Regions from separate parts of the Clostridium fungisolvens genome, predicted to be linked through region 1. Evidence: a T-box and tRNA genes for the amino acid it is inferred to sense, from the RefSeq annotation. Region 1 holds a T-box; the other regions hold tRNA genes.
The links. A T-box is a leader RNA that pairs with one kind of tRNA and senses whether it is charged. The one in region 1 lies ahead of serS (serine--tRNA ligase), so its partner is inferred to be a tRNA-Ser.

Region 1 (3,289 bases):
GGCATAAAAACTTAAGGAGAAATGACATGAAATTATTATTTGACTCAGAAGGCAAAGTGAATTATGACAAGATTGATAAAGATACAACTGTGGAGGATATGTTAAAAGCAATTGATATATTTTTAAATAGCAACCCTCTACCTTGTGATGATTGTGAGGAAAGCTGCTGTAAAAAGGCTTGGTCAGTTGAAATGGATAATATCTGTGTTAACAGAATAAGTAACTGGAACGACGAAGCTGCTTCTGACTTTGTAAGACAGAGGCTTGTAAAAAAGAGAAATTACTATAGAGAGTTCGATCAATTTGTATTAGATAAAGAAAATAATTGCCACTTTATTACAAATGAGAACTACTGCACAATTTACGAGCAAAGACCAATAATATGCAGATTGTATATATGTATTGATAAAAGCTTCAGATATAATGTAGTTAGAGAACTTATTGGGAGCACTTATTTGCAGGCATTAATATTTGAAGATGAGATTAGAAATAAAGTGCTTACGGAAGATTTGATTAAAGTGTATAATAGAAATCCTGCTGTATTTGCAAAGGGTTATGATATAGCTTTGAAAGATATATTTAATTATGCAGAAGAAGAAGGATGGCTATATGATGATGAAATAGATGAATTATAGTAACAATTGCATTTTTAGGTACTTAAAACTGTAAAAATCATGTGGTTTATAGAGATAAAAACAATTTTATTAACGATTTACGTGAAAAATACTTATTCTCACTTGAAAATCTGTATAATATTATATATAATTGATACATAATAGTAACATATACAAAAACAGTGATTATAAAAGCTACGATTTTTGAATTTCTTCAGAGAGCCGATGGTTGGTGCAAATCGGTGAAAGTCTAAATCTTTCCACTTTTGGAGCTGTCGATGATAAATCGAAAGGCTAGTAACCTTTATCCTACTTTTTCGAGTGGCTGATTTTTAACTATTTCAGCAATTTGGGTGGCAACGCGGAGTACTTCCGTCCCATTTTTTTATATTTGGGATGGGAGTTTTTTTATTCTTTAGGGAATTATAATTCAATGAGATTTGTGGATGAGTATATGCAACAGATTAAAATATAATATTAATTCTTTGCTTAAGACCGTTAAATAATCGGATTGATAATCACTTAATTTCAAAACAGTACTTTAATAGTAACTTAAATTTAAATAACTTTAGACATAAGTTACTATAATGGATATAGTATTTAAAGATACCATTGTAAATTATTAATTATTATCTTACAATGTAAAAGTAACCATTTAGGTAATTGCTTATATAATTATGCTTTTAAAATATTATAAATAGATAAATGTATCAGGAGGGTAAATTATGTTAGATTTAAGATTTGTAAGGGAAAACCCTGAAATAGTAAAACAAAACATAAAAAATAAGTTTCAAGATAATAAGTTAGGTTTAGTTGATGAAGTTATAGCTTTAGATGCTGAACTTAGAAATGCAAAGCAGGAAGCTGATTCTTTAAGGGCAAATAGAAATAAGATCTCAAAGAGCATTGGTGCATTAATGGCTCAAGGGAAAAAAGAAGAAGCAGAAGATATGAAAAAACAAGTTGCTGCAAACTCTGCACGTTTGGCAGAATTAGAAGTTAAAGAAGGCGAACTTGAGAAAAAAGTTAAGGATATAATGATGATAATTCCAAATATCATCGATCCAAGTGTTCCAATAGGTAAGGACGATAGCGAAAATGTGGAAGTTGAACGTTTTGGTGAACCAGTAGTTCCTGACTTTGAGATTCCATACCATACTGAAATCATGGAAAAACTTAGCGGTATTGATTTAGATAGTGCTAGAAAGGTTGCTGGAAATGGTTTTTATTATCTAATGGGTAATATAGCTAGACTTCATTCAGCAGTTATATCATATGCTAGAGATTTTATGATAAATCGTGGATTTACATATTGCATACCACCTTTCATGATTCGTAGTGAAGTTGTAACTGGTGTTATGAGTTTTGCTGAAATGGATGCAATGATGTATAAAATAGAAGGTGAAGATTTATATCTTATAGGAACAAGTGAACATTCTATGATAGGTAAGTATATAGATACAATATTGCCAGAAGCTTCACTTCCTCACACTTTAACTAGTTACTCACCATGCTTCAGAAAAGAAAAAGGAGCTCATGGGATAGAGGAAAGAGGAGTTTATAGAATTCACCAATTTGAAAAACAAGAAATGATTGTTGTATGTAAACCAGAAGAAAGTATGGTTTGGTACAATAAACTATGGAAAGACACAGTAGATTTATTCCGTTCACTAGATATACCAGTGAGAACCTTAGAATGTTGCTCAGGTGACTTAGCAGATCTTAAAGTAAAGTCAGTAGACGTAGAAGCTTGGTCTCCAAGACAAAAGAAATACTTTGAAGTAGGAAGCTGCTCAAACTTAGGCGATGCTCAAGCACGTCGTTTAAAGATACGTGTAGATGGCGAGAATGGTAAGTATTTTGCACATACATTAAATAATACAGTTGTAGCTCCTCCAAGAATGTTAATTGCTTTCTTAGAGAACAACTTAAATGAAGATGGATCTATAAACATTCCAGTAGCATTACAACCTTATATGGGTGGAATGTCAGTAATTAAATAATATAAGTAGGTAAGATGTAATTAGGTATTACGCTAATAAAATGCCTTGAATAACTTTTTAAAAAAGATTTAATCAAATTACATCTATAGATGCAGCATGTTCAATGGAAAATTTGATATGCTGCGTTTTTTTACATAAATAATAACCTTAATTTTACATTTTAATCGATATTTGCACTATGAATGTGTGTTTACAGAATATTGGAAGACGTATTATAATTTGTACAATAATAGTTATATTGTATTTATTTTCTTGATTTAATATCGCTTATATTTAATATATTTATAAAGGGGTAAGGTATGGGGAAGATTAATTTTTCTGAGGTATTTAATATTGATTCCTTTAAAAAAATGTCAGAAAGCCTTTATGAGGCATCTGGAATTCCTGTGGGACTTATTGATGTAGATGGGACAATATATATAAAAACTGGATGGCAGGATATTTGCACAAAATTTCACAGAGTCCATCCAACTGCTTGTAGCCGATGCTTGGTTAGCGATAAGTATATAAATGATCATTTAAAAGATGGCAGATACATAGAGTACAAATGTTTAAATAATATGTGGGATATAGGTGTGCCTATAATAATATATGGACAACATGTGGCTACGATTTTTATGGGCCAATTTTTTTATAAGGATGAGGAAGTTGATGTTGAGTTTTTTAAAAGAC
Region 2 (3,289 bases), 2.4 Mb from region 1:
AATATCTTTTTCTCTTCTTTCCTTCAATTATAAATCCGCACTTCTCATAGCAATTTATAGCTCTAGTATTATAATCAACAACTTCTAACTCAGCCCTTTGCGCTCCTCTATACATGAATAGGTATTCCAATAAAACATTTATAGAATCCTGTCCATATCCTCTTCCCCAGAATTGACTCCCAATAGTAATTCCAATGGAGTATATATTATTTGTATCTTCAAACTCTTTATATGTCAGATATCCAACCAATACTCCTTTTTCGTTTATTATGCTTAATGTTTTTCTAGATATATTCATTATTTCATCAAAATGCTGCATAACAGATTCTATTGAAGGGAGAATCATATTTCCACCATCAAACTTTCGAATCTCTTTATCAGTAGAATAATTATAAAATATATTTACGTCTCTTTTTTCCACTGATCTTAAATATATCTTCTTTCCTTTTAACAAACTTACACCTTCTTAAGCAAGCAATAATACTCTTTTATTATATACCCTGTAAATATTTGGTTCAATATATACACTTGTTTAGTCTATGAAAAGTTTTATAAGCACTTATATTATTTTATAATTAACTAATAATTCTGGACCTCCGATTATTTCTCTCCTAACTGTAAGAACACCATTTTCTAAAGACTTTATACTCCACTTAATTAGAGATATCTTTCCCTTTTCTATCTCAATAGAACTTACTGAATAAGGATGAATACAGCATCCATCGTTAAAATATGGTATTTCATCAGGCTGTGGCAGTCTTGATCTATGGGTATGACCAGCTACTATTGGTTGGTTATTTAACTTCACCCATTGTTGAAGTTTTTTATCTACTTTTTTTCTTTTAGTATTACTTCTGGCAGGACTGGTTCCATTCTTAAAACCTAAGTGACCTTCTAAAAACGACCAAACATATCTAACTATGAATGAAGCAAATGGCTCAAGATTATAATTTATCTTATCAACTTGGTGACCATGTATTACAAATAACCTTTTTAAATCTTCATAGTTTAATACTAATCCCTCGTATATCGGCAAATCATGAAATAGATTATACACATCATTTTCTTCTTCATTTCTATCTATTCTATCTATCATATGTTTAAATTTTTTAGTAGCCTTTATCTCATCATGATTCCCATATAACATATATAATCTATTATCATACTTAAACTTTAAAAGAAGCTTAAATATATCTGGATAGGTATTATATATGTCTTCTATATTTTTAACTTTCCACAATTCATCTCCGTCTCCAATTTCAATATAGGTAAAATTGTTTCTATAGTAATAGTTTAATGCTGTCATATATATATTAGCATTTGGCATAAGATCATCTTTATAAGTCCCATCCCCTCTATGACAATCACTAATAAATGCAATTTTATTATCTTTATTGAAGTAAATTTCTGGAGACTTACTCATTACCCTTGTCAATATATCTTTCTTCATACAAAAATCTTCATGTAATATTATTATGCTTTATCATTATATGCTTCAGTAAGTAAATGGATACTTTAATTTTAAAAACAGCTAATTCATAGCTTACTTTTTACAAACTTTAGGTATTAAAATATCTGTAAAAACAAAAAACACTCAGTTTTTCAACTGAGTGTTGCTGGCGGAGAAAGAGGGATTTGAACCCTCGCGCCGGTTACCCGACCTACGCCCTTAGCAGGGGCGCCTCTTCGGCCACTTGAGTATTTCTCCACATGCCCTACAAATTAATCTTTAGTTATTTAAATGGCGGAGAGAGTGGGATTCGAACCCACGGTACGGTCACCCGTACGCCGGTTTTCAAGACCGGTGCCTTAAACCAACTCGACCATCTCTCCATGTCAACGACAGTTTTTATTATATCAACTAAGAATTATTATGTCAACATAGTATTTGAATTTTTATTGGAACTTTTTATGAAATATATTTTTATAAAACTACATGTATTTAATTATACTGATCCAACATTATAATAGTATACTTAATTTTATAAATTCTATGTATTCAAATATAAATATAATAATATTCACTTATCTATAAATTTTACGTTATTATAATTTCATAAAAAATTACTGAAGTAAATTGCTTTAGTTTTTTGACATCTGCCCTTACAGATGTATATGAGAAAAACCTTGCTGTAGATATATTCTTGTTTTTACTTCCTAATTTACATTAAGTTTTAAACCTGTTAATAATAAAGAGTTCCTATATAAAAACTTAAGTTATACATGTTTGATAATCGCAGCTTCTGGGGATTTTCGGGCAAGTACAAATTAATAGTTGAGTTAGGAATCCTATATTTACCCAAAAATCTAACTGAATTATAAATAGCTAAAAATAAAAAAAACATTTAGTATAAACTAAATGCTTCTGGCGGAGAAAGAGGGATTTGAACCCTCGCGCCGGTTACCCGACCTACGCCCTTAGCAGGGGCGCCTCTTCGGCCACTTGAGTATTTCTCCATGTGTCCTACAAATTAAATTTTTATAAAAAAAAATGGCGGAGAGAGTGGGATTCGAACCCACGGTACGGTCACCCGTACGCCGGTTTTCAAGACCGGTGCCTTAAACCAACTCGACCATCTCTCCGTGTCACATTTGATATTATATCAAGCTATATATATTATGTCAACACAAAATACAAATTAATTTAAATAATTTTATAAGTTTTTTCTTATGAATATTATTTTTATTGAAAAAGTATTTTATTTAATAGTATATTTTTGATAATCTTTAAGGTAAATAAGAAAGATGTAGTTAAATATGAAATAACTCTACATTTAACCGCATCTTTCTTGTATAATATATTTGATAGTAATGAGCTACTAACATTTTCATGTTTAAAATAATTTATAATTTTTTAATGCACTGGGCTGAGTGATTTTAAATTTATATAAATTAATCTTTTAACTTGAATATCTGTACGCTACATATAAAACTAAATTGATTATAAGAAATATCTTGGGCTTTGACATTTCTATTAATACAAAATATTTTTAGTATGTGATACTTTTAGTAGCTCTTTACTTAACACATGGGCATATTTAAACAAAATAAAAAAGAGCCATCATCCCATATAGGGACGAAAAGCTCCGCGTTGCCACCCTAGTTGATAAAAAAATATAATCTTTTTATCCTCTCAATTTATATAACGGTATACCCGTACTACTCATCGTAGTCCCTCAAAGGTGGATTCATAATTACAAACTATCGATTTACACCAACCATCGACTCTCTAAAAATCTGATAATTACTACTAGCCTTATCAGCAGTTTATTTATATAATTTAATATAT
Region 3 (3,289 bases), 2.5 Mb from region 1:
GAGTTCATACAAATAAAAAGAGATAAAGCAAGCTTTGCTATAGCAATAATGATGCCTCTTATGATGATATTATTATTCGGCTATGCTGTAGTTACTCAACTAGAGGATATCTCTATGCTTGTACTCGACCAAAGTAATACTGCAGAAAGCAGAGAACTAATAAAAAGCTTCGAGAACACTTCTTACTTTAAAGTGATAGGAAAGGCTCAAAATATAGATATTATCGATGATTCTATTAATAATGGTACCGCACATTCAGCTCTAATAATACCTCCGGATTACGCAGATAAAATTGCTAAGCACGAGAAGCCTACTGTTCAATTTATTGTAGATGGATCTGATCCAACCACAGCAAGAACAGCTTTTAGCAGTGGTGTAATGGCAGCTCAAAGTCAAAGTTCTAAGTTGATAGAAAAGGTAACCTCTAAAACACTTGTTACTAACAATATTTCTGGCATAGATATTAGTACTAAAGTCCTTTTTAATCCAACCTTGAGAAACCAAAACTATACCATCCCTGGACTTATAGGACTTATAATGCAGAATATAACTATAATTCTAACTGCTTTTGCTTTAGTTAGAGAAAAAGAAAGAGGTACCATAGAGCAACTTATAGTTTCTCCTTTGAAGTCTCCTGAAATAATCTTAGGAAAACTTGTTCCCTATATAGTTATTGGATTTGCAGACTTTATATATGCTTTAATCCTAGGTATATACTGGTTTAACGTACCTGTTGCAGGAAGCATTCCACTATTAATATTCTTAGGTTTCGGCTTTGTTATCTGTGCTCTAGCAATAGGAATATTGATATCCACTATAGCCAAGACCCAACTTCAAGCTATGCAAATGGCTTTCCTTGCGCTTCTTCCAAGCGTCCTACTATCTGGGTTTGTATTTCCAAGAGAGGCTATGCCTAAGGTAATACAGTATATAGGCAATGTTATTCCATTAACTTATTTCCTAAATATAATAAGAGGTATTGTACTGAAAGGTTTGACCATAAACTATTTAGTCCAAGATGTAACCTTATTATTTATACTTGGTTTAGTTCTTTTAACACTTAGTATAGTACGATTTAGAAAAAAACTAGATTAGATTATTTCTTAAGTCTGTTCGCATAATTACACGCAGATGTAATTGATGTATAAATTTCTAAAGAATAAAAAAGCTTACTGAAGCGACTTTCTTCAGTGAGCTTTTTTAACGCATCTGCCTTTCCGAATGTATATGAGGAAAATTTGGCAGGCGAATAAGTTTTATTTTTTTACTGTATCGCCATAAAAACTTCTGAAAGCGTTGAAATATATAGGTTTAATCCGAATAGAAGTTTTATATCTTTCTTTAAAGTAAAAAAAGCCTTTCAGCATATAAATGCTGAAAGGCTTTTACATTCAGATTAAAAGTCGTGCACCTCATGTCGACAATAATCTATGAGCGTTACCCATGCAGTTAGCTCAGGCCAGGCTGCTCCACGGCACACGACAGGAACCGCTTATCGCTGCTTCCTTCCGGACCTGACGAGGTTCACGGGCTGCCGTTGCGTGGGACCCAGCCATCAACACCACTTACATGGGGCAGGCCTCACAGATTAAGGCCTCGATGAGGAATTAAACCCTGCTGTAGCGGATTGCAGGTACAGGGCACCGCTAACTCCCCGTCTAGCACGACTATGGCGGACAGAGGGGGATTCGAACCCCCGGTAGAGTTTCCCCTACACACGCTTTCCAGGCGTGCTCCTTCAACCACTCGGACATCTCTCCATACTATTGATGTAATCTGAATATATATTATTTAGTTGTCACGATTTTTATTATATCTGTTTATATAAAATTCGTCAACAGACAAATTTTATCCTCTATTAGTATAGGTTGCTTAAAAATGAGGCATGTAGATAATGCCCCATTATATTCTAATAAAATATTCCCTTTTTTCTTCTCACTATTGCAGTTATCATGATTATACCGAAAACCACACCTAAACCACTGACTACTTGAGCAGTTCTTAAACCATAAGCCATATAAAGACTATCTGTTCTTAATCCTTCTATAAAAAATCTTCCTATAGAGTATAAAATCATATAGCTACCAAGTACTATGCCTTTATGGTTGTTATTTCTCTTGTAAAGTATAAATAATAAAATCAAGCAAACCAATACATTCCATAAAGATTCATATAAAAAGGTTGGATGATAATAGGTCCCGTCTATAAGCATACCTTTTTGTATAAATGCAGGAAACTTACTTATAAATTCCTTAGTAACCGGTCCCCCGTGTGCTTCACTATTAAAGAAATTACCCCATCTTCCTATGGCTTGAGCTAATATTATTGAAGGTGCAGCAATATCTGCAAATTCAAAAAAATCAAGCTTCTTTACCTTGGTATATATAAATGCAGTAACTAGAGCAAAAATTACCCCTCCGTGAATCGCAAGACCACCTTGCCTAATATTTATTATCTGATTTAAATTATTTTTATAGTAATCAAATTCAAATACTACATAGTATAATCTTGCTCCTATAATAGCCATCGGGAATGCTATGATAAAAATATCCATAAGTTTATCGAAGTCTGTTCCTTTTAGTCTGCAGGTGAAATAAGCTAATGTTAAAGCCGCAAGAACTCCAAATGAAATTAAAAGACCATACCATCTGATATCAAGTCCAAATATATTAAATGCAACTGGATTCATTATAACCCCTCCTCTTTAAAATACATAGCCAAAGTTTATATTAATTTTATCATAAAAACAATAAAACTGTTAACTATTATTTTGAGAACTAATTTATATCTTTTAGGGTGTCTACAAGCTTATCTGCTTTTAATAAATCCTTAACTGTAATATTGTAATATCCATTTGATGAACCAAAAAATACATATGTTGATTCGATTTTATCTGAAGACTCAATAGGAAAAAACAATCTATCATAAGTTATAGAATATATAAAACCTTTCTTGGATCTGTATGATTGTGGTCGGTTATATATAAACTCTAAAGACTCTGAGCTATTTTTTATAAAACTTTCTTTTTCACTATTACTTATATCAGATTGAGCATTTCTGATCGTAAATCTCTTATTTGTTAATGTTAATATCTCGTTATACCGCTTGTCCTGCTTAGATATGGTTATTGATTTTTGCATTTTATGAACTACTATTTCATCTGGTCTAGGTATCGCAGGATAAAGACTTATAGATATTAAACATATAATAAATAGACAAAAAACTATCCATACAAACTTTATTTTTCTCATCTTAACCTCATCGTATTTCCGCTTATAATAATTAATTT

Region 2: it has a tRNA-Ser gene. The T-box ahead of serS (serine--tRNA ligase) is inferred to sense a tRNA for this amino acid. The anticodon was not compared.
Region 3: it has a tRNA-Ser gene. The T-box ahead of serS (serine--tRNA ligase) is inferred to sense a tRNA for this amino acid. The anticodon was not compared.

What each region holds. Positions count from the first base shown of each region.
Region 1 is NZ_BLZR01000001.1:2,497,086-2,500,374, reverse strand. It holds gene bsdtw1_RS10750 (YkgJ family cysteine cluster protein) at 27-635, shown strand; T-box leader at 791-997, shown strand; gene serS (serine--tRNA ligase) at 1,340-2,617, shown strand; gene bsdtw1_RS10740 (sensor histidine kinase) at 2,917-3,289, shown strand, end outside.
Region 2 is NZ_BLZR01000001.1:4,931,079-4,934,367, reverse strand. It holds gene bsdtw1_RS21925 (GNAT family N-acetyltransferase) at 1-454, opposite strand, end outside; gene bsdtw1_RS21920 (metallophosphoesterase) at 560-1,450, opposite strand; tRNA gene bsdtw1_RS21915 (tRNA-Ser) at 1,618-1,708, opposite strand; tRNA gene bsdtw1_RS21910 (tRNA-Ser) at 1,743-1,833, opposite strand; tRNA gene bsdtw1_RS21905 (tRNA-Ser) at 2,367-2,457, opposite strand; tRNA gene bsdtw1_RS21900 (tRNA-Ser) at 2,493-2,583, opposite strand; T-box leader at 3,070-3,272, opposite strand.
Region 3 is NZ_BLZR01000001.1:5,014,220-5,017,508, reverse strand. It holds gene bsdtw1_RS22265 (ABC transporter permease) at 1-1,095, shown strand, start outside; RNA gene ffs (signal recognition particle sRNA large type) at 1,404-1,667, opposite strand; tRNA gene bsdtw1_RS22255 (tRNA-Ser) at 1,671-1,760, opposite strand; gene lgt (prolipoprotein diacylglyceryl transferase) at 1,910-2,689, opposite strand; gene bsdtw1_RS22245 (hypothetical protein) at 2,778-3,251, opposite strand.